One region of the Kitasatospora sp. NPDC057904 genome, then DNA from elsewhere that is predicted to be linked to it. Evidence: predicted binding sites of a transcription regulator. Region 1 holds the regulator's gene; the other holds the start of a gene.
What was found. The regulator HspR, encoded in region 1, represses chaperone genes until heat shock. The targets are predictions, from matches to a motif close to TTGAGNNNNNNNNNCTCAA.

Region 1 (11,778 bases):
AGCGGCTCATCGTCTTCGACCGCACCGTCGCCGTGATCTCCGCCAGCGAGGACAACAGCACCGCCGCCTTCATCACCGACCCCGCCGCCATCACCTTCCTGGTCGGCGCGTTCGAGCGGGACTGGGCCCGCGCCGACACCACCGAGGCCGCCGCCGCCCTCGGCCACGGCCCCGCCCGCAGCACCCCCGACCGGGTCGGCCGCCTGCTCGCCCGCGGCCTCACCCAGCGCGCCGTCGCCACCCGCCTCGGCCTCAGCGAACGCACCGTCGCCGCCCACATCTCCCGCCTGCGCGACCGCTACGGCGCCCAGACCCTCTTCCAGCTCGGCTGGCTGATGCGAGGCTCCCGCGATGACCGATGAGCGAGCTCAGCGAGCTCACGTTTCAAAGGATGCGCATGGGCGAATGCCCCTGCCGAGCGGTGGGGGTACCTCCCGGCCGCCAAGGCTGGGGGAGAGGTGGGCGGATGAGCCGACAGCCGCCGAGCGGGCGCTCTACCTCACCGCGGTCCGCCACGGCGGACACCTGCGCCCCGACGACCTCGCCCCCGCGGACCGCCCCACCCTCGCGGTCCTCGTCGCCCGCGGCCTGCTCGCCCCGACGGCCACCGGCTACACGGCCGTCGACCCGCGCTCCGTCGGCGACCGCCTCGGCACCGAACTGCGCACCCGTGCCACCCGGTTGCTCGTCCACGCCGAACGGCTCCCGGCCGCCCTCGGCCCGCTCTCCCACGCCTACGACGCCGTACCCCGGGCGGCCTCCCCCACGGGCGAGGCCGCGTACGTCGAGGGCCAGGACGCCATCCGCCTGCGGCTCTCCCGGGTCCTGTCCGAGTGCGGCGAGGAAGTGCTCACCGCCCAGCCCGGCACCCGGCAGCCGGTCACCCTCGAACTCGCGCTCCACCAGGACGTCGCGCTGCTGACCAGCGGCCGTCGGATCCGGACGCTCTACCAGCCCGTCGCCCGCCGGCAGCCCCACGTGATCGCCTACGCGAAGGAGGTGACCCGGCACGGCTCGCTGGTCCGGGTCCTGAACGAGCCGTTCCAGCGGATGCTCGTCGTCGACCGGCGGACCGCCGTCGTCTCCGTCCACCCCGGCCACGACGTCGCGGCCTTCATCACCGAGCCCGCCGCCGTCGCCGCCCTGGTCGCCGTCTTCGAACGCGACTGGGCCAGGGCCGACGTCACCGACTGGTCGAGCGCCGCCCCCGGCCGCACCGCCGACCGGGTCACCACGCTGCTGAGCAAGGGCCTCACCCAGCGCGCCGTCGCCACCCGCCTCGGCCTCAGCGAACGCACCGTCGCCGGCCACCTCGCCCGCCTGCGCGAGCGCTACGGCGCCCGGACCCTCTTCCAACTCGGCTGGCAACTGAAGGGCGACGCCGATGGGTGACCCGACCTTGTCCGAAGCCCTCCCGGACGAGTCCGCCCGCGCGCTCTACCGCGCGATCCCGCGGGACGGCGGCCGCCTGCTGGCGCAGGGGCTCACGCAGCGGGCGATCGCGGGCCGCATGGGGTCGAGCGAGCGGACCGTGGCCGGTCACCTCGCCCGGCTGCGTGAGCTGTACGACGCGGAGACGCTGTTCCAGCTGGGCCGGCAGATGCGGGGATCCCGGACGGGGGAGTCCGGTGGATGACCGCGGGTCAGCCGGTGGCGGCGCCCGACGGCCAGAAGCCGGCCCGGCCGGCCACGGGGGGCTGCTGACGGGGGACGTTGAACTGCTCGCCGGGGGCGGTCCAGAAGCCCTCGCGCAGCGACAGCGCCATGCCGGCCCAGTCGAGCGCCGTCTCCACGGTGTGGTTGAGCGCCTCCTGCGACCAGGTGTCGTCGAAGACCAGCGGCAGGACGGGGGCGACCTGCTCGATGGTGGCGATCAGCGGGTTGTGCGTGATGGCCTCGTCGACGAGGAGGACGATCGGCTTGCGCAGCGCGGAGGCCCAGCCCAGCTCCAGGCTCACCCCGGCCGACAGCGGGGCGCCGACGTAGGCGAACACCAGGTCCGCCGACTGCAGCGCCCGGAAGTCCGACGGAACCCGCGGCTCCGGCGCCCGCCCGGCGACGGTCCAGGCGTCGCTGTGGTGCGCGCTGTACACGGCGGCCCCGCTGCGGAGGAGCGTGGTGCGCAGCGTGGTCAGCCGCGTCCGGCTGGCGAGCGTCACCACGCTGTCCGCGGGCCCGGTCAGCCGCATCAGCGGTGCGGCCAGAAACACACGTGCACGCCGGCCTTCGGTGGCCTGGCTGTCGTGGTGACGCAGGTAGGGCTCGGTCATGTCGACTCCGGGGGAAGGCATTGGCACTCGGTTGCTCGCCGCCGACGCTTGGCTTGGAGATTGGAACGGGGGGAAATCGGACGGGTTTATCACTATTTCGACGCTTGTCCTGGCGCGACTGCCGAGAGGGAGGATCTTGGCAGCGTGGCGTGAGGACGTCAGTTGATCGTCCATCGAGCAGGGTCGGCAGTCCACCGATGCACGGTGGCATCCGTCTGCATGGCAGAGAGATGACACCCTCTTCCGCCTGGGCGCGACGGTGACAGTCAGATAGGGCGTGTGGCACGATCTGAGCGTTTGATTGTCTGCCGCCTGTTCATTCGACTGACAGGCCACTGAAGAGGATTGGGGTGTGCGCGTGTCTCGTCTGCGTCAGGTCGCCAAGACGGCTGCGGTAGCGATATCTGCGGGCGTCCTTACCGTGCTGGGCTTCGGACTGCTTGTCACCGGTCATGATGCCGATGGATCTGCCCATGTCAATCATGTCGGGCTTGGGGTCGATGTTAGTGCGACTTCGAATCAGGCGTCGGGTACCGCTTTGGACGGCGAGCACCAGTGGACATGACAGAATGAGACTGACGAATCGTTATGCGCTGCCGGAAGCGGCGGGGAGGCATGGCGATTCGTCGGTCTCTTGTGACGAACGCGCCAGCGCCCAACCGAGTTGGAACAGCGATTCGACGTTGTAGTCCTCCCGCATCTCGGCCAGATGGCGGGCGAGGGTGCGTTCGCTGATGCCGAGGCGGCGGGCGATGACTCTGTGGTTCGTGCCTTCGAGCAGGAGGTCGATGATGGTCTGGCGCATCCGTGACACGACCTGTTGCGGCACGGTTCGTCCACCGGTGAAGTCCAGTCCGCGGTTCCAGTTGCGCTCGAACACCTCGTGGACGAGGAAGTGGATGACGGCGGGGTCGTGGATGAAGGCCGCCAGATTGAGGTCCTCCGCGACCGGGATGACGGCCAGCTGCCGGTCCACGATGATCAGCCTGGTGTACGGCTCGTCGAGGGTGCGGAACCGCCCGCCGGCCTCGGTGATCTTCGCGACGTAGTCCCGGGTGGGGGCGTGGTACCTGGTGCTCGGATGGTAGATGGTCCGCACCGCAATACCGCGTTCGAGGTCGGCCAGGTCGTCGTCGAGCACGCGGGACAGAACGTCCGGCGGCCGCGGGCCGCCCGGCTGGGCCGCGAGTATCTCCTCTTTCGCAGTGGTCACGGCGTGGTTGATCCGTTGGCTGATCAGTGCCTTGCCGCGGACGTACTCGATAATTCCGCCGGACGGTTCCGGACGGTGAAACGCGTCCGCGAGACCCTGAAGGTCGCCGGGGACGGCTATCGCGCGGGACAGCAGCGCGAGTGCCTGGCGTTGCCAGAGGGCGCTCAGCCCGGTGGCGAGCTGTTGTGGATCGACCGCGACCAGAATCTGCGGATCATCCATGTCGGGAGTGAGGAGACCGATGTCCAACAGCTCGCTGAGGTGGCTGTAGTCGTGCTCCTCGATTTCACTGCGGGCTATCCGACCGTGCGCCCGGATTGCCGCGAGGTAGAGGTCGTGCGCTCCGGTGGAGAGAGTGCCCGGTGCACCGACACCCGGAATGGCGTCGTTCCTCCCGTTCATTCACGACTCCTTCTTGACGACCGAACCTGCCCTATGGCTGCACTCGAGCCCCATCGGTGATCCTAGATCCCGGCGCGGGATCCGGAACCGGGCATTGTTCCACCATTGCGGAGTGACGCTTCGATTGGCACCCTCTCACCACAAGTAAGCCGCCGGCACCCCCCGAACAGGAGGGAACCGGCGGCCGGGCTGGGTGTTCAGCCGAGTCAGCGCTTCGGGCGCCAGACGACCAGGGCGCTCGACTGGGGGGTCGGGGGCTGGTACGGGACGAGGTCGCGGCGGTAGGAGGCGTGGACGGCGGCTTCGCGCTGCTGGAGGGCGGCGGCGGCGCCCTCCAGGGAGTCCGCGAGTTCGGCGATGCGCGACTGGAGGGCGGTGACCTGGTTCTCCAGCTCGATGATCCGCTTGATGCCGGCCAGGTTGATGCCCTCGTCCTGCGAGAGCCGCTGGACCTCGCGCAGCTGCTGGATGTCGCGGGCCGAGTAGCGGCGGCCGCGGCCGGCGGTGCGGTCGGGGCAGACCAGGCCGAGGCGGTCGTACTGGCGCAGGGTCTGCGGGTGCAGGCCGGAGAGTTCGGCGGCCACCGAGATCACGTACACCGGGGTGTCCTCGGTGAGCACGTACTGGGGCGGGGCCGCGGCGCGCCGGGGGCGGCGGCCGTCGCCGGGCAGGCCTTCGCCGAGGCCCGGGCCGATCGGGCCGATCGGGCCGTCGGGGGTCATCGGGGTCATCGGGGACATCTGGTCGTCACGCTCCCTTCGCCGCCCGGAACAGGGCGGCTCGCGGGTCGTCGGAGGCGGTGGCCTCGCGGTACTGCTCCAGGGCGGACAGCGCGTCGCCGGTGACGTGCTGCGGCACCACGACCTCGACGGTGACGAGGAGGTCGCCGCGGGTGCCGTCCTTGCGGGTGGCGCCCTTGCCGCGGGCCCGCATGGTGAGGCCGTTGGCACTGCCCGGGGGCAGCTTGAGCTTCACGGCGGGGCCGCCGAGTGTGGGCACCTCGATGGTGCCGCCGAGCGCCGCCTCGGGGAAGGTGACCGGGACGGTCACGGTGAGGTTGTCGCCCTTGCGGCCGAAGACGGGGTGGGCGTCGACGTGCACGGTGACGTAGAGGTCGCCGGGCTGGCCGCCGCGTTCGCCCTGGGCGCCCTTGCCCTTGAGCCGGATGCGCTGGGCGTCCTGGACGCCGGCCGGGATGCGGACCTGCATGGTGCGGGCGGAGCTGGCCCGGCCGCTGCCGTGGCAGTCGGTGCAGGGGTCGTCGACGATCATGCCGCGGCCCTTGCAGTCCTTGCAGGGCTCGGAGAGCGCGAACGCGCCCTGGCCCCGGCTGACGGTGCCGGCGCCGACGCAGGTCGGGCAGACCCGCGGGGTGGTGCCGGACTTGGCGCCGGTGCCGTTGCAGACGCGGCAGGGGGCCTGGCTGGTCATCCGCAGCGGGACGGTCGCGCCGTCGACGGCCTCCTCGAAGGAGAGGGTGACCTCGGTCTCGACGTCGGCGCCGCGCCGGGGCTGGGCCTGCCGGCCGCCGCGGTTGAAGAGGCCGCCGAAGACGTCGCCGATGCCGCCGCTGCCGCCCTGGGTGCCGCTGAAGAGGTCGCCGAAGTCGAAGCTGTAGTTGCCGGTGCCGGGCCCGCCGGCGCGGAAGCCGCCGTTGGCGAAGAGGCTGCGGGCCTCGTCGTACTCCTTGCGGCGCTTCTCGTCGGACAGGACGTCGTACGCCTCGGAGATGTCCTTGAAGCGCTCCTCGGCCTTGGCGTCGCCCTTGTTGGCGTCCGGGTGGAACTCGCGCGCCAGCTTCCGGTAGGTCTTCTTGATCTCGGTGGCGGTGGCGTCCTTGGGCACGCCGAGGACCTTGTAATAGTCCTTCTCGACAAAGTCCTTGCCACTCATGGCTTGCGCCACCTCCCGATGTCCATCGTCACTGCCTTGTCAACAGCCCGCGGCACTGCGTTGTCAACAGCCCGGCCGCGCGGGCCTGTTGCCGACAGTGCGCTGCGGAGCCGATCGCCGTACTGACCGGCGTACGACTCCGCAGCGCACTGGTTCATCTGCTGGGACGGGCGTGCGCCCGTCACAGGTCGTCAGCTGTCCTTGCCACCGTCGGCCTTGTCCGACTTCTCGGACTTGGCGGTGTCGGTGTCCGGCCCGGCCGTGGTCTGGGTGCCCGGCTGGGGCTCCGCGACCGCGACCATCGCCGGGCGGATGATCCGCTCGCCGATCCGGTAGCCGGGCTGGAGGATCTGCACGCAGGTGTCCTCGGTGACGTCCGAGGAGTAGCTGTGCATCAGCGCCTCGTGCATGGTCGGGTCGAAGGGCTCGCCCTCCTTGCCGAACTGCTGGAGGCCCAGCTTGGCGACGACCGTCTCCAGGGAGTCGGCGACGGACTTGAAGCCGCCGGTGACCTCGCCGTGCTCGCGGGCGCGGCCGATGTCGTCCAGGACCGGGATCAGGGACTCCAGGATGTTGGAGACCGCGATCTCGCGGACCGTGAGCCGGTCGCGCTCGACCCGCTTGCGGTAGTTCTGGTACTCGGCCTGGAGGCGCTGGAGGTCCGCGGTGCGCTCGGTGGCCTCGCGCTTGGCGGCGGCCAGTTCGTCCGACGCGTCGCCGGAGCCGGCCGCGGCGGCCTCCTCGGCGGCCTTGATCACGGCCTCCTCGGCGGCGGAGTCGTCGCCGGGCTTGCCGCCCTGCGTCTTGTCCGTCATGCCGCGCCGCCCTTGGGCTTGTCGTGCTTCTCGTCGTCCACGATCTCGGCGTCGACGACGTCGTCGTCCTTGCCCTGGGCGGCGGAGTCCCCGGCGGCGGCACCGGCGGCGTCGGCGTTGGCGTAGAGGGCCTGGCCGAGCTTCTGCGCGGTGGTGGAGACCTTCTCCGAGGCCTCGCGGATCTTCGCGATGTCCTCGCCCTTCAGGGCCTCCTTGAGCTCGCCGATGGCGGTCTCGACCTCGGTCTTGACGTCGGCCGGGAGCTTGTCGGTGTTGTCCGCGATGAACTTCTCGGTCGAGTAGACGAGCTGCTCGGCGGAGTTGCGGGTCTCGACGGCCTCGCGGCGCTTGTGGTCGTCCTCGGCGTACTGCTCGGCCTCGCGGCGCATGCGGTCGACCTCGTCCTTCGGCAGCGAGGAGCCGCCGGTGACGGTCATCTTCTGCTCCTTGCCGGTGCCGAGGTCCTTGGCGGCGACGTGCATGATGCCGTTGGCGTCGATGTCGAAGGTGACCTCGATCTGCGGCAGGCCGCGCGGCGCCGGCGGGAGGCCGGTCAGCTCGAACATGCCGAGCTTCTTGTTGTACGCGGCGATCTCGCGCTCGCCCTGGTAGACCTGGATCTGCACGGACGGCTGGTTGTCCTCGGCCGTGGTGAAGATCTCGGAGCGCTTGGTCGGGATCGTGGTGTTGCGCTCGATCAGCTTGGTCATGATGCCGCCCTTGGTCTCGATGCCGAGGGACAGCGGGGTGACGTCGAGCAGCAGGACGTCCTTGACCTCGCCCTTGAGGACACCGGCCTGGAGCGAGGCGCCGATGGCGACGACCTCGTCCGGGTTGACGCCCTTGTTGGCGTCCTTGCCGCCGGTCAGCTCCTTGACGAGCTCGGCGACGGCCGGCATGCGGGTCGAGCCGCCGACGAGGACGACGTGGTCGATCTCGGCGAGCGAGATGCCGGCGTCCTTGATCACGTTGTGGAACGGGATCTTGCAGCGCTCCAGCAGGTCGGAGGTCAGCTGCTGGAACTGGGCGCGGGTGAGCTTCTCGTCCAGGTGCAGCGGGCCCTCGGCGGAGGCCGTGATGTAGGGCAGGTTGATCGAGGTCTCGGAGGACGAGGACAGCTCGATCTTGGCCTTCTCGGCGGCCTCGCGCAGACGCTGCAGGGCCATCTTGTCCTTGGACAGGTCGACCCCGTGGCCGGACTGGAAGACCTTGACCAGGTGGTCGACGACCTTCTGGTCCCAGTCGTCGCCACCGAGGTGGTTGTCACCGTTGGTGGCCTTCACCTCGACGACCCCGTCGCCGATCTCCAGCAGGGAGACGTCGAAGGTGCCGCCGCCGAGGTCGAAGACCAGGATGGTCTGGTCGTCCTTGTCCAGGCCGTAGGCCAGGGCGGCCGCGGTCGGCTCGTTGACGATGCGCAGGACGTTGAGGCCCGCGATCTCACCGGCCTCCTTGGTGGCCTGGCGCTCGGAGTCCGAGAAGTACGCCGGGACGGTGATGACCGCGTCGGTGACGGTCTCGCCCAGGTAGGCCTCCGCGTCCCGCTTCAGCTTCTGCAGGATGAAGGCGCTGATCTGCTGGGGGTTGAAGTCCTTGCCGTCCAGGTTGATCTTCCACCCGGTGCCCATGTGGCGCTTGACCGAGCGGATGGTGCGGTCGACGTTGGTGACCGCCTGGCGCTTGGCCACCTCGCCGACCAGGACCTCGCCGTTCTTCGCGAAAGCGACGACGGACGGCGTGGTCCGCGCGCCCTCGGCGTTCGTGATGACGGTGGGCTCGCCACCCTCCAGAACGCTGACGACCGAGTTCGTCGTACCGAGGTCGATGCCGACCGCGCGTGCCATCGTAGATACCTCCACGGAAGAGTTGAGCTTTACGGGCTCAAGGATGCATGACCCGCCGGGCGGCGTCAACAGCTATGAGTCAGCAGCACTCAACTTTGCTGATGCCGGTCCTCTCGGTGGGCCGCCGCGGGGCCCGCGGTGTCCCCGGTCGGAGTGACGGCCGCCCCGGCCGAGGTGGCGGGGGTGGAGTTACGTGACTGCCGCCATACCTTGGGAACCTTCTGGAGAACTGTTGACGAGCGGTAATGTCCGGGCCGTCGGCCCGGCAAGTTACCGACGAGTACACTCCCTTGGTAAAGACGTAGAACCCGGACTGCTCAACCGCAAGCCGCAGGAGACGGAGCCGATGCAGCTAGCAGCGATCGTCATCTCGCTGGTCACGTTCGTGATCGGCACCGCGCTCGCCCTTCGTGCGGCGTGGCACATCTTCAAGGTGGTGCTGACCGGCGCGCCGGACACCACCCGCTTCGGCAAGCCCGCCCGGCGCGTGAAGACCGTCGCGGTCGAGTTCATCGGCCACACCAGGATGAACCGCTGGGGGATCGTCGGCATCGCGCACTGGTTCGTCGCGGTCGGCTTCTTCAGCCTGGTCCTGACCATCGTCAACGCGATGGGCCAGCTCTTCGACGCCGAGTTCGAGCTGCCGGTCATCGGGCACTGGATGATCTGGCAGCTCTTCGTCGAGCTCGTCGGCACCCTCACCACCCTGGGCATCCTGACCCTGATGGTGATCCGGCTGATGAGCCTGCCGTCGCGCTCCGGACGCAAGTCCCGCTTCGCCGGCTCGATCGCCTGGCAGGCCTTCTACGTCGAGTACACGATCCTCGGCATCGGCCTGTGCATCCTGATGCTGCGCGCCCTGGAGGGCGCCCTCAACGGCGTCGACTCGTACGGCCCGGCGCACCTCGTCTCGTACCCGATCACCTCCGCGCTGAGCGGCCTGTCGCACGGCACGCTGGAGAACCTGATCTGGCTCTTCGCGATGCTGAAGATCTGCATCTCCTTCGCCTGGGCGACCACCATCGGCCTCAACCCCTCGATGGGCGTGGCCTGGCACCGCTTCCTCGGCTTCTTCAACATCTACTTCAAGCGCGAGGAGGACGGCGGCACCGCGCTCGGCGCCCTCCGTCCGATGACCTCCGGCGGCCAGCCGATCGACTTCGAGGACCCGGCCGAGGACGCCGTCTTCGGCGTCTCCCAGGTCGAGCACTTCTCCTGGAAGGGCATCCTCGACTTCTCCACCTGCACCGAGTGCGGCCGCTGCCAGTCGCAGTGCCCGGCCTGGAACACCGGCAAGCCGCTGTCGCCGAAGCTGCTCATCATGAGCCTGCGCGAGCACGTCTACGGCAAGGCCCCGTACCTGCTCGCCGGTGGCGGCAAGGACATGGAGGGCACCGAGAAGGCGACCGCCGAGCAGCTCAAGGACGTCCCGGCGGGCGCCCTCGCCGAGGCCGAGCGCCCGCTGATCGGCACCGCCGAGGAGAACGGCGTCATCGACCCGGACGTCCTGTGGTCCTGCACCACCTGCGGCGCCTGCGTCGAGCAGTGCCCGGTGGACATCGAGCACATCGACCACATCGTCGACATGCGCCGCTACCAGGTGATGATCGAGTCCTCGTTCCCGACCGAGGCCGGGACGATGCTCAAGAACCTGGAGAACAAGGGCAACCCGTGGGGCATGGCCGCCAAGGCCCGCCTCGACTGGGTCAAGGAGCTCAAGAAGGAGACCGGCATCGAGGTGCCGGTGATCGGCGAGGACATCGACCCCGCCGAGGTCGAGTACCTCTACTGGGTCGGCTGCGCCGGCGCCCTGGAGGACCGCGCCAAGAAGACCACCAAGGCCTTCGCCGAGCTGCTGCACACCGCGGGCGTGAAGTTCGCGATCCTCGGCAAGGAGGAGTCCTGCACCGGTGACTCCGCCCGCCGCCTGGGCAACGAGTTCCTCTTCCAGATGCTCGGCGCGCAGAACGTGGAGACGCTGAACGCGGCCCTGGAGGACGCCCCGGTCAAGCGGATCGTCGCCACCTGCCCGCACTGCTTCAACACCATCGCCAACGAGTACCCGCAGCTGGGCGGCCACTTCGAGGTCATCCACCACACCCAGCTGCTGCAGCACCTGATCGACGAGGGCAAGCTCGTCCCGGTCAACCCGGTCGAGGGCCTGATCACCTACCACGACCCCTGCTACCTGGGCCGCCACAACAAGGTCTACAGCCCGCCGCGCGAGATCATGGACAAGGTCCCGGGTCTGCGCCAGCAGGAGATGCACCGGCACAAGGAGCGCGGCTTCTGCTGCGGCGCCGGCGGTGCGCGCATGTGGATGGAGGAGCGCATCGGCAAGCGGATCAACACCGAGCGCGTGGACGAGGCGCTGTCGCTCAACCCGGACATCGTCTCCACCGCCTGCCCGTTCTGCCTGGTGATGCTCTCCGACTCGGTCAACGGCAAGAAGAACGAGGGCGCGGCCAAGGAGCACCTGAAGGTGGTCGACGTGGCCCAGCTGCTGCTCGACTCGGTCAAGGCGACCCCGCCGGCCGAGACCGAGGAGCCCGCGACGGTGGACGCGTAGCGGCCCCTGTTCGACAGTTCTGCTACAACTGCCCGGCCCGGCGGCCGCCGCGAAAGCGCTCCGCCGGGCCGGGCTTTTGGGGCCTCGGCGGCGCTGCCCCGCAGGCCCCGGCGGCGGGCGAGTGATGCCAATCGCACAGCCGCCGGACGGGCATTCGGTTGGAAGGAAATACAGTAGGCCAGACCGGCCCGCGGGCCGGTCGACCCGTTCCGGACACCCGGACCACGGCCGGACCACGGCCGGACGGCCGGTGGGCGGACGGGTCCATACGGACGAAGAGAGGTGCGGCCCGCCGGGCCGGGCCGCAGAGACCACAAGGGGAACAGCGCAGACCATGACCGAGGCGATCATGCTGGTCGGTGGTAAGGGCACGCGACTGCGTCCGCTGACCACCCACACCCCCAAGCCCATGCTGCCGGTGGCGGGCGTCCCCTTCATCGCGCACCAGCTGGCCCGCGCCGCGGCCGCCGGAGTCACCCGCGTGGTGCTCGCCACCTCCTACCTGGCCGAGGTCTTCGAGGACCACTTCCAGGACGGCACCCCGTACGGCATCGAGCTGGTCTACCTGACCGAGCGCGAGCCGCTGGGCACCGGCGGCGCCATCCGCAACGCCGCCTCCGGGCTCACCTGCGGCCCGGACGAGCCGGTCCTCGTCTTCAACGGCGACATCCTGTCCGGCGTGGACATCGCCGCCCTGCGCGACGGCCACGTGGCCGCCGGGGCCGACGTCACCCTGCACCTCACCCGGGTGGAGGACCCGCGCGCCTTCGGC
Region 2 (11,778 bases), on a different contig from region 1:
GCGCTTCTTGTCGATCAGGTCGTACATCAGCGGCTGGGTGAACGACGGGTTGTCGGCCTCGTTGTGACCGCGGCGGCGGTAGCAGATGAGGTCGATCACCACGTCCTTGTGGAACTCCTGGCGGAACTCGAAGGCGAGCCGCGCGACGCGGACCACGGCCTCCGGGTCGTCGCCGTTCACGTGGAAGATCGGGGCCTCGATCATGCGGGCCACGTCGGTGCAGTACATCGAGGAGCGCGAGGACGCCGGGGCGGCGGTGAAGCCGACCTGGTTGTTCACCACGAGGTGGATCGTGCCGCCGGTGCGGTAGCCGCGCAGCTGCGACATGTTCAGCGTCTCGGCGACGACGCCCTGGCCGGCGAAGGCCGCGTCGCCGTGGATCTGGATCGGCAGCACCGGGAAGGTGGTGCCGCCCTGGTCCAGGACGTCCTGCTTGGCGCGGACGATGCCCTCGACGACCGGGTCGACCGTCTCCAGGTGGGAGGGGTTCGCGGCGAGCGAGACCTTGATGGTCTCGCCGTCCAGGCCGGTGAAGGTGCCCTCGGCGCCCAGGTGGTACTTGACGTCGCCGGAGCCGTGCATCGACTTCGGGTCCAGGTTGCCCTCGAACTCGCCGAAGATCCGGGCGTACGGCTTGCCGACGATGTTGGCCAGCACGTTCAGGCGGCCGCGGTGGGCCATGCCGATGACGGCCTCGTCGAGGCGGTGCTCGGCGGCGGCGTCGATCGTGGCGTCCAGCAGCGGGATGAGCGACTCGCCGCCCTCCAGCGAGAAGCGCTTCTGCCCGACGTACTTGGTCTGCAGGAAGGTCTCGAAGGCCTCGGCGGAGTTCAGGCGGCGCAGGATGCGCAGCTGCTCGTCGCGCTCGGGCTTGGAGTACGGCTTCTCCAGGCGTTCCTGGATCCACTTGCGCTGCTTCGGGTCCTGGATGTGCATGTACTCGATGCCGACGGTGCGGCAGTACGAGTTGCGCAGCAGGCCGAGGATGTCGCGGAGCTTCATCATCTTCTGGCCGCCGAAGCCGCCGACCGCGAACTCGCGCTCCAGGTCCCACAGGGTGAGGCCGTGCTGGACGACGTCCAGGTCGGGGTGCTTGCGCTGCTTGTACTCCAGCGGGTCGGTGTCGGCCATCAGGTGGCCGCGCACGCGGTACGCGTGGATGAGCTCCATGACGCGGGCGGTCTTGTTGACCTCGTCGTCGTGGGTGGTGGCGACGTCGGTGGCCCAGCGGACCGGCTCGTACGGGATCCGCAGCGACTCGAAGATCTCGTCGTAGAAGCCGTTCTCGCCGAGCAGCAGGCGGTGGATCTCGCGCAGGAACTCGCCGGACGCCGCGCCCTGGATGACGCGGTGGTCGTAGGTCGAGGTCAGCGTCATGATCTTGGAGACGCCCAGGCGGGACAGGGTCTCCGGGGCGGAGCCCTGGAACTCGGCCGGGTACTCCATGGCGCCGACGCCGACGATGGTGCCCTGGTTCTGCATCAGGCGCGGCACGGAGTGCACGGTGCCGATGCCGCCGGGGTTGGTCAGCGAGACCGTGACGCCGGTGAAGTCGTCCATGGTCAGCTTGTTGGCGCGGGCCCGGCGGACGATGTCCTCGTAGGCCTGCCAGAAGCCGAAGAAGTCGAGCGTCTCGGCCTTCTTGATGGCCGCGACGACGAGCTGGCGGTCGCCGTTGGGCTTGACCAGGTCGATGGCCAGGCCCAGGTTGATGTGCTCGGGCTTGACCAGGAAGGCCTTGCCGCCCTCCACCTTGTAGCTGTGGTTCATCCCCGGGTGGGCCTTGATGGCCTGGACCAGGGCGTAGCCGATCAGGTGGGTGAAGGAGACCTTGCCGCCGCGGGCGCGCTGCAGGTGGTTGTTGATGACGATGCGGTTGTCGATCAACAGCTTCGCCGGGACGGCGCGGACCGAGGTCGCGGTCGGCACCTCCAGCGAGGCGTCCATGTTGGTGGCGACGGCCTTCGCCGGGCCGCGCAGCTGGACCAGCTCCGGGCCGGTGGCCTCGGGAGCGGCGGGGGCGGCCGGGGCCGCGGCCTTGGGGGCCGGCGGTGCGGCGGGCGCGGCGGCGAGCGGCGCGGGAGCCGCCACCGGGGCCGGGGCGGCCGGCGCGGCGGGGGCGGGCGCGGCGGCCGGAGCAGCAGCGGGCGCGGGGGCAGCGGCAGGGGTCGGCGTGGGGCCGGCCTGGGTCGCGGCCTGGGTCACTGGGGTCACCTCGGAACCGGGCTTGTAGTCGGCGAAAAAGTCCCACCAGGCTCGGTCGACCGAGTTCGGGTCCTGGAGGTACTGCTGGTAGATCTCATCGACGAGCCACTCATTGGGACCGAAGCCAGTGGAGCTAGCCGAGCTGTTGGGGGTTTCTTGGGACTGTGGCGACACGGCGGCAACCGCCCTCTTCCGCTTCCTTTTGGGATGTTTGGACAGCGGGGATTAAGGCTACGCCCCTGACCAGTGATCGCGCAGTCCCCGGGGGGCAGGCGTCGTCCAGATCACAGTCCTGACCTGCAGATTGGCCGAAAATGTGCGTTAGAAACGCGCATCTGAGGGGAACCGACCAGGCCCGATCGCCCCGCAAATCGGGATGAAAACGGACAAAAGCCAGGTCGAATCTTCGAACGATCTTCGTGTACGTCTGTGTCGGATCTGTGACACAAACCCCACTGCGCACCCTCGGGAGCCCTTTCGGGACCTCCCTTGGGGGATCGCACGAGACGATCATGCGGGCCGGCCGCCGCGGGTCAGCGCGGGCCGGGCAGCCGGACCTCGATCCGGCAGCCGCGCGGGGACTCCGCGACCGCGATCCGCCCGCCGTGCAGGTCCACCGCCCAGCGGGCGATGGCCAGGCCGAGGCCGGTGCCGCCGTCGGAGCCCGGCCCCTGGGCGGTGGCCGTGCCGCTGCGGCTGAACCGCTCGAACACCCGGTTGCGGTCGGCCGGCGGGATGCCGGGCCCTTCGTCCTCGACCTCCAGCAGCAGGCCGCCGGGCTCGCCGTCGGGCCGCGCGCGCACCGTCACGGTGCCGCCGGGCGGGGAGTGCTTGCAGGCGTTGTCGACCAGGTTGGCGACCACCTGGTGGAGGCGTTCCGGGTCCGCGACGCCGGTCAGGCCGGCCGGGCTGACCTCCAGCGCGAGCCGGACGTCCCCGCGCCGGGAGAAGGCCCCGCCCGCCGTCGCGCCGTCCACGGTGACGCCGCGCAGCACGCCGTCGAGGAACTCGCGCACCTCGAAGGGGCGGGCGTCGAGGTCGACCACGCCGTCGTCGATCTTGGAGAGGTCGAGCAGGTGGGTGACCAGGCGGCCGAGCCGCTCGGTCTGCTCCAGGGCGGCTCCGAGGGTCGCCGGGTTGGGCTGCACCACGCCGTCCACCACGTTCTCCAGCACGGCGCGCAGCGCGGCGATGGGCGTGCGCAGCTCGTGCGAGACGTTGGCGACCAGTTCGCGCCGGTGGCGGTCGGCGGCCTCCAGGTCGGCGGCCATCTGGTTGAAGGTGGCGGCCAGCTCGCCGATCTCGTCGCGCGAGCTCACCTCGACCCGGCGGCTGTAGTCGCCGGAGGCCATCGCGCGGGCGGCCGCGGTCATCTCGCGCAGCGGGGCGGTGAGCCCGTGCGCGAGGAACTGCATGAAGAGCAGCGACGCGATCATCGAGAAGATCATGATGATGCGGATCTGCGTCTCGGACTTCATCGCCACGACGACCATGCCGCTGGCGAGGAAGACGGAGACGATCACGAGCAGCGCGAGCTTGCCCTTGATCGACCGGACGGGGTCGAGCGGCCGGATGTCGGCCCAGACCCGGCGGGCGGCGCGGGCGGCGAGGGTCTGCGACCGGGTGCCGGCGGCGTCGCCGTTGCGTTGCTGTGGAAAGGTCATTGGTCCCTGTGGTCCCCCGCATGGGTACGGCGGTTCGGGACACGGGCCCCCCGGAGGCCCGATGCCCGAGGCGCCGCTAGGAGAGCGGGGCCTCCAGCGCGTAGCCGACACCGTGGACGGTGCGGATCCAGCTGGCGCCGATCTTCCGGCGCAGCGCCTTGACGTGGCTGTCGACGGTGCGGGTGCCGGACGCGTCGGTCCAGTCCCACACCTCGGCCAGCAGCTGCTCGCGGGTGAGCACGGCGCGCGGCTGGGCGGCCAGGCAGGCGAGCAGGTCGAACTCGGTCGGCGTCAGGTGGACGTCGCCCGAGGCGAGCCGCACCCGGCGCTGCACGTGGTCGATCTCCAGCTCGCCGAAGCGCAGCGAGCCGAGCGCGGGCGTGCGGGCGGCCTGCTGGGCGCGCTCGACGCGGCGCAGCAGCACGTTGACCCGGGCGGCCAGTTCGCGCATGGAGAAGGGCTTGGTCATGTAGTCGTCGGCACCGACGCCGAGGCCGACCAGCAGGTCCGTCTCGTCGTCGCGCGCGGTCAGCATCAGTACCGGCACCGGTCGCTGGGCCTGGATCCGGCGGCACACTTCGAGGCCGTCGAATCCGGGCAGCATGATGTCGAGGACGACCAGGTCCGGCTGCCAGGTGTGGAAGCCGTCGACCGCGCCGGGGCCGTCGTGGGCCACGGCGACCTTGAAGCCCTCCGCGCCCAGCCGGGCCGCGATCGACTCCGCGATCGTGGGCTCGTCCTCCACCACCAGCACTCTGCGCTGGCTGCTCACCGTGCCGCCGCTGTTGCTGTTGTCCTGCTGAATTTCTGTCACGGTCACGCCACCGCCCCCAGGGCTGCGGGCCGGCCACCTGTGGGGATGGCGGGGCTCCGCTTCGTAGTCTTGTTCCGTCGTGGACTGTGTGCCGGGTCCGCCGTCCCGTCGCGTGCGCGGATCGGAGGGCGGAGGTCGGCCACCCGCTTCTCCCGCGCACTTCGCAGCGTACGGACAGCGGCTGCCTCCCGGCAGGTGGACCGGACGTTTCCGGCCCGTTGGGCCGGTTCCGGCCCGCTCTCGGACCCACTCACGAGTGGGCACGGGCCGATACCTTACCCGGCGTTTTTTCACTGCGTAACGGTACGTATGCAGTCGAGTTGACGCCAAGTCGCCGGTCAGGGCCGTTACTGACGGGTCAAACGGAAGTAGGTCTGGACCAATGCCGGAATCCGGCCGGTCGGCCGGTTCCCCGGTCTTCACGGGCTTTTCTCAGCTGGTTCTCAGAACCTCGACGTAACGTGATCACGACAACGCCCCGCGGGAGGGATTGCGGGCGCGCGCCGGTACGTTGGTTCCCCCGGGCGGGAGCCGGGGACCGGTTGCTGCGGGCGTGGAGCGGAGGCGGCATGGCTGGACTGCGGCGCGGTGGCGGACCGGCGGGACCGCGCCCGGGGCCGTGCCCGCCGTGGGCCGGACCGCCGTACGGGATGCTCCGGCTCGGGCTGCGCACCGGGGTGGCCGAGTGGCTGCTGGCCCGGGTGCCGACGCCCCGGCGCAACCCTTTCGCCCTCGGATATCTCGCCGTGGTGGGCGCCACCACGACCTTTGCCGAACTCGCGGATCCGGATCTCGTCCTGCGGCTGCAGGAGGCCTCCAGTTCGGACGGCCACAATCTTTTGCACCACCCTTTGCGGGCGCTGCTGCTCAGTGGTTTCTGGGTGGCCGGCTCGGTGTGGATGCCGTACCTCTGGGGATTCGCCTTCACCGTCGCGCCGCTGGAGCGCCGGGTCGGTTCCCGGCGGGCGGCGGCGGTCTTCGCGATCGGGCACGTGACGGCCACGCTGCTGTCCCAGGCGGTGGTGATCACCGCCGTGGAGACCGGGCACCTGGAGTCCGCGGCGATGGACTACCTGGACATCGGGGTCAGCTACGGCGTGCTGGTCAGTCTCGGCGCGCTCGCCGGGCTGCTCTCCTGGCGCGGGCGGCTGCTGGCGCTGGGCGGCGCGGCGGCGCTGATCGCCGAGCAGATCGCCACCGAGAACGACCTGGTCACCGCGGTGGGCCACCCGGTGGCGGTGCTGACCGGCGTGGCGCTGTGGCGCTGGCTGCGCCACGGCCCCCGGCGCGGGCCGCGCCCGCTGCGCGCGGAGGTTCCGGAGGCCGGTCCCGGGCCGGCCGCGGCCGCCGGCGGCGCCCCGGTCTTGGACGTCCGTTAACTCGTTCGGGGGTTTTTGACGACCTTCCCGCCGCCTCCGCCCGCACCCCTTTTCCGTTCGCTCACGGCGAACAAAGCTCGGGGAACATCCGGCGCCCCCGAAGCCTTAGTCAGGTCGACTCAAGTTCACTGACTGGGGAGAGATCATGGCATCGACGTCCGCACCGCTCACCCTGCCCGTGCTGCCGCTCGACGACGAGGTCGTCCTGCCGGGCATGGTCGTCCCGCTGGACCTGAAGGACACCGAGGTGCGCGCCGCGGTGGAGGCCGCCCGCGCGGCGGCCGGCGGCGCCGACAAGCCGCAGGTCCTGCTGGTCCCCCGGGTGGACGGCTCGTACGCGGCGGTCGGCACGCTGGCCGCCGTCGAGCAGGTCGGCCGGCTGGCCGACGGCCCCCACGCGATCGGGCAGCCGGCGGCGCTGGTGCGCGCCGTGCGGCGGGTCCGGATCGGGGCCGGCACCACCGGCCCCGGCGCCGCCCTCTGGGTCGAGACCACGCCGTTCCGGGAGTCCTCGGTCGGCATGCCGGTGGCCGGCCGGGCCGCCGAGCTGGTCAAGGAGTACAAGGCGCTGTCCACCCAGTGGCTGCGCAGGCGCGGCGCCTGGCAGATCGTCGACCGGGTGGACCGGATCGAGGGCGTCGGCGAGCTCGCCGACAACATCGGCTACGCGCCCTTCGCCACCGCCGAGCAGAAGCTCAAGGTGCTGCTGGAGGCCGACCAGGTCGCTCGCCTGGAGTACGCGCTGGCGCTGCTGCGCGACCACCTCGCCGAGGAGGAGGTCAACGACACGATCCGCAAGGACGTCGAGGAGGGCGTGGCCAAGCAGCAGAAGGAGTTCCTGCTCCGCCGCCAGCTGGAGGCCGTCCGCAAGGAGCTGGCCGAGCTCAACGGCGACCCGGCCGACGAGGAGGGCGACTACCGTGCCCGCGTCGAGGCGGCCGACCTGCCCGCGGGCGTCCGCGAGGCCGCGCTGAAGGAGGTCGACAAGCTGGAGCGCGCGTCCGACCAGTCGCCCGAGGGCTCGTGGATCCGTACCTGGCTGGACACCGTCCTGGAGCTGCCGTGGAACGAGCGCACCGAGGACGCGTACGACATCACCGGCGCCCGCGCGGTGCTGGACGCCGACCACGCCGGCCTCGGCGACGTGAAGGACCGCATCGTCGAGTACCTCGCGGTGCGCAAGCGCCGTTCCGAGCAGGGGCTCGGGCTGGTCGGCGGCCGCCGGGGAGGCGCGGTGCTGGCCCTGGTCGGGCCGCCCGGTGTCGGCAAGACCTCGCTCGGGGAGTCGGTGGCCCGCGCGATGGGCCGCACGTTCGTCCGGGTCGCGCTCGGCGGCGTCCGGGACGAGGCCGAGATCCGCGGCCACCGGCGCACCTACGTCGGCGCGCTGCCCGGCCGCCTGGTGCGGGCGATCAAGGAGGCCGGCTCGATGAACCCGGTCGTCCTGCTCGACGAGATCGACAAGGTCGGCTCCGACTACCGGGGGGACCCGGCCGCCGCCCTGCTGGAGGTGCTGGACCCGGCGCAGAACCACACCTTCAGGGACCACTACCTGGAGGTCGAGCTCGACCTCTCCGACGTCGTCTTCCTCGCCACCGCCAACGTGCTGGAGGCCATCCCCGAGCCGCTGCTCGACCGGATGGAGCTCGTCCGGCTCGACGGCTACACCGAGGACGAGAAGGTCGTCATCGCCCGCGACCACCTGCTCCCGCGCCAGCTGGAGCGGGCCGGGCTCGGCAGCGGACAGGTCGGCGTCGAGGAGGCGGCGCTGCGCAGGCTCGCCGGGGAGTACACCCGGGAGGCCGGCGTGCGGAACCTGGAGCGCTCGATCGCCCGGGTGCTGCGCAAGATCGCCGCGCAGGCCGAGCTCGGCGAGCGCGAGCTGCCCGCCGTGATCGGCGCGGACGACCTGCGCGCCCTGATCGGCCGCCCGCACCACGTGCCGGAGGCCGCCCAGGAGCCGGCCGAGCGGCGCACCGCCGTCCCCGGCGTGGCGACCGGCCTCGCGGTCACCGGCGCCGGCGGCGACGTCCTCTACATCGAGGCCTCGCTCGCCGACGCCGAGACGGGCGGCACCGGGCTGACCCTGACCGGGCAGCTGGGCGACGTCATGAAGGAGTCCGCGCACATCGCGCTCTCCTTCCTGCGCTCGCGCGGCGCCGAGCTGGAGCTGCCGGTCACCTCGCTGCGTGACCGCGGCGTGCACCTGCACGTCCCGGCCGGGGCCGTCCCCAAAGACGGACCGAGCGCCGGCATCACCATGACCACCGCGCTCGCCTCGCTGCTCTCCGGCCGCAAGGTGCGCACGGACGTGGCGATGACGGGCGAGGTGTCGCTGACCGGACGGGTGCTGCCGATCGGCGGGGTGAAGCAGAAGCTGCTCGCCGCCGACCGGGCCGGGATCACCACGGTGATCATCCCCAAGCGCAACGAGGCCGATCTGGACGACGTCCCGGCCGAGGTGCTGGAGCGGCTCACCGTGCACCCGGTGGCGGACGTCCGCGAGGTGCTCAAGCTGGCCCTGGAGCCGGCCGAGGTGCTCGTCGCCGCCGCCTGACGCGGGATCAGGGCCCGGGGCGGAGCGGCACTGCCGCTCCGCCCCGGGCCCTGCCCGCAGGGTGAGACGGTCTTGTGAGACGGGTCGTCAGTAAGGGAGGCTGGCCGGGTGAATCGCCACGCGCACCTGAGCCGTCGACTGGACGTCGACCTCGCCCGCGCGTGCTCGGCGATCTGTCACCGCGTCCGTTGAGCGCGGTGTTCCACCCGGCGCCCCCGCCGGGAACCCCCACCGGGTGGCCGCACCGCCATGCGCCCACGCCTGCCCGCTCACCCGATGGGACACCCTCCATGCGCTTCGCGCTGTCCTCCCGCGCCGCCGCCCTCGCGGCCGCGGCCCTGCTCGCCCTCGCGGTCCCGGCCCGTGCCGCCACGCCGTTCGGACCGCTGCCGCCGCACAACCCGTACGCGGGCCCCGACGGCACCGCCACCATGCACGGCGACACCGGCTCCTCGGACACCACCCGGCTGCCCGGGCCGCCGGCCGGCCCGCTCACCTTGCACCGTACGGCCCTGCAGTCCGCCTGCCCGACCGTGCTGGTCGGCTACGACGGCTTCCCGGTCGCGCTCTGCACCACGATCCTCGGGCGCACCCCGACCGTCCACCTGCTGGACCCGGACGACGGCGAGTCCCTCGCCGAACTCCCGCTCGCCAAGGGCTCGTTGCTCGGCGGCGTGTACGCCTACCTGGACGACCGGGACCGCCTGGTCGCCGTCGACGGCCACGGCGACCTGCTGCGGATCGGCCACCACCGCAGCGCCGACGGCGACTGGGAGCTCACGGTGGACAGCCGCCTCCCGCTGGCCGGCGCCGTCCCGGCCGGCGACGCCGTCGTCGGCATCTCGCCGGACTGGCAGGGCCGGGTCTGGTTCGCCACCGGCGGCGGGGTCGTCGGCACCGCGGACGAGCGCACCGGCGCCGTCCGCGGCCTCGCCCTCCCCGCCGGGGAACGGATCGCCAACTCGATCTCCACCGCCCCCGCCGGCACCCTCGTCGCCACCACCCACGCCACCTACCTGCTCACCGCCGGAGCCGACGGCACCCCGCGGACCGCCTGGCGCCAGGCGTACGACCGCGGGCCAGGCCGCAAGCCCGGCCAGCTCAGCTGGGGCACCGGCTCCACCCCGACCTTCTTCGGCCCGCGCACCGGCACCGACTACACGACCATCGTCGACAACGCCGCGCCGACCGTGCACCTGCTGGTCTACCGCACCTCCGACGGCTCGCCGGTCTGCTCGGTGCCGGTGCTCAGGGCCGGCGGCAGCGGCAGCGAGAACTCCCCGATCGGCGCCGGGAACAGCGTCTTCATCAGCAGCACCAACGGCTACCCGTACCCCGCGCTGCCCGCCGAGGCCGGGCCGAGCGTGCCCGCCTCCGCCGACTTCCGCGGCGGCTTCAGCCGGGTCGACGTGCGGCCCGACGGCTCCGGCTGCGACCTGGTCTGGGACACCACCGTGCGCTCCGCCGCCGTCCCGCGGCTCTCCACCGGCGACGGGCTGATCCACACCGTCCTGCGCAAGCCGCTGATCCCCGGCAGCACCGCCACGACGGTCCTCGACCCCTATTACTACGCCGAGATCGACCCGGCCACCGGCGCCGTCGGGCGCACCCGGTTCCTGGGGGCCGGCTTCCTCTTCGACACGCTCCAGATGGTGGGCTCGATCGCCCCCGGCGGAGTGGTCTACCAGGGCACGACCACCGGCGTCCTGAGGATTTCCGCCGAGTGACGAGGGGGACGGCGGACCGCGTGCGAGACTGCGAGGATGCCGTCCCCCACTCAGCGCGTCCTGGCCCGGGTGCCGGCGAGGCTGCGCCCGTTCCTGGTGCGCCACCGCAGGCTGGTGAAGTTCCTGCTGGTCGGCGGCGGCTGCTTCGCGCTCACCACGGTGATCGACTTCGAGCTGAAGTTCACCGTCCTGGAGCACAAGCCGGTGGTCGCGCTGACCATCGCGACCGTGATCGCCACCGTCGTCTCCTACGTGCTGAACCGCCGCTGGGCCTTCCGGGCCCAGGGGCAGCGGCGCGAGGCGGTGCTGTTCTTCCTGGTCAGCGTGGTGGCGATCGCCGTCAACGACGTGCCGCTGGCGGTCTCGCGGTACGTCCTGGACCTGCGCGAGCCCTACGTCGGCCCGTTCGCCCAGGAGGTCGCGGACTTCCTCAGCGGCATGATCGTCGGCACCTTCGTGGCGATGCTCTTCCGCTTCTGGGCGATGCAGCGCTGGGTGTTCACCCGCCTCGCCGAGCCCGTCGCCACCGGGACGCAGCCGCCCCTCGAACCCGGTTACGCTGCACACGAGACGTCCCGGGAGGTGCCCGGGACGCGGTGAGGCCGGGTGACCGCCAGCCAGGGAGCGGGGTGGGCACATGCGTGAGCCGGACGGAGTCCGGAGCGGACCCGCCAGCCAGCAGGGCATGCGCCGGGCCAACCTGGCGCTGGTGCTCGGCGTGATCGCACGGGCCCCGCGCTCCCGCGCCGAAGTGGCCGCGGAGACCGGACTCACCCGGGCGGCGGTCTCCTCGCTCGCCGAGGAGCTGATCGCCGGCGGCCTGGTCGTCGAGGAGGGCCCGGCCGCGCCGAGCGGCAAGGTCGGCCGGCCCGGCACCGCGCTCGGCCTCAACCCGCACGGGCCCGGCGGCCTCGGCGCCGAGATCGGCGTCGAGCACCTCGGGGCCTGCGTAGTCGACCTGCGCGGCGAGGTCGTCTCCTGGCGCCGTCAGGAGATCCGCAACCGGGGCCGCACGCCCGCCGCCGTCATGGCCGACCTCGCCGAACTGCTGCGCCGCGCCGTCGCCGAGGCGGGCCTGCGCCCGGCCGCGCTCGCGCTCGCCGTGCCCGGACTGGTCGGCACCGCCGGCGGGGTGCTCCAGCGGGCCGCCAACCTCGGCTGGCAGGAGGTGCCGCTCGCCGCCGAACTGCGCCTGGCCCTGCGCGCGGCCGGCTCGGAGGACCTGGCGGAGCTCGCGATCGACGCGGACAACGAGGCCAACCTGGGCGGGCTCGCCGAACTCTGGCTGGGCGGCGGCCCGGACCACTTCCTGCACGTCTCGGCCGAGGCCGGTGTCGGCGCGGCGATCGTGATCGGCGGGCGGCTGCTGCGCGGCGCGCGCGGCTACGCGGGCGAGCTCGGCCATGTGCCGGTCCGCCCGGACGGGCCGCGC

Region 2: lon (endopeptidase La) is a predicted target of HspR. The motif match lies at 6,167-6,185, and genes of this name have one in related genera.

Annotation. Positions count from the first base shown of each region.
Region 1 is NZ_JBHVOL010000005.1:360,858-372,635, forward strand. It holds gene ACFVSN_RS16050 (LuxR C-terminal-related transcriptional regulator) at 1-362, shown strand, start outside; gene ACFVSN_RS16055 (LuxR family transcriptional regulator) at 406-1,392, shown strand; gene ACFVSN_RS16060 (hypothetical protein) at 1,400-1,636, shown strand; gene ACFVSN_RS16065 (hypothetical protein) at 1,644-2,270, opposite strand; gene ACFVSN_RS16070 (helix-turn-helix domain-containing protein) at 2,857-3,885, opposite strand; gene ACFVSN_RS16075 (heat shock protein transcriptional repressor HspR) at 4,092-4,607, opposite strand; gene dnaJ (molecular chaperone DnaJ) at 4,633-5,778, opposite strand; gene grpE (nucleotide exchange factor GrpE) at 5,970-6,593, opposite strand; gene dnaK (molecular chaperone DnaK) at 6,590-8,437, opposite strand; gene ACFVSN_RS16095 ((Fe-S)-binding protein) at 8,784-11,006, shown strand; partial or broken gene ACFVSN_RS16100 (sugar phosphate nucleotidyltransferase) at 11,341-11,778, shown strand, end outside.
Region 2 is NZ_JBHVOL010000042.1:10,034-21,811, reverse strand. It holds gene ACFVSN_RS43905 (multifunctional oxoglutarate decarboxylase/oxoglutarate dehydrogenase thiamine pyrophosphate-binding subunit/dihydrolipoyllysine-residue succinyltransferase subunit) at 1-2,379, opposite strand, end outside; gene ACFVSN_RS43900 (sensor histidine kinase) at 2,739-3,869, opposite strand; gene ACFVSN_RS43895 (response regulator transcription factor) at 3,946-4,683, opposite strand; gene ACFVSN_RS43890 (rhomboid-like protein) at 5,253-6,062, shown strand; gene lon (endopeptidase La) at 6,208-8,619, shown strand; gene ACFVSN_RS43880 (hypothetical protein) at 8,910-10,346, shown strand; gene ACFVSN_RS43875 (GtrA family protein) at 10,383-10,946, shown strand; gene ACFVSN_RS43870 (ROK family protein) at 10,984-11,778, shown strand, end outside.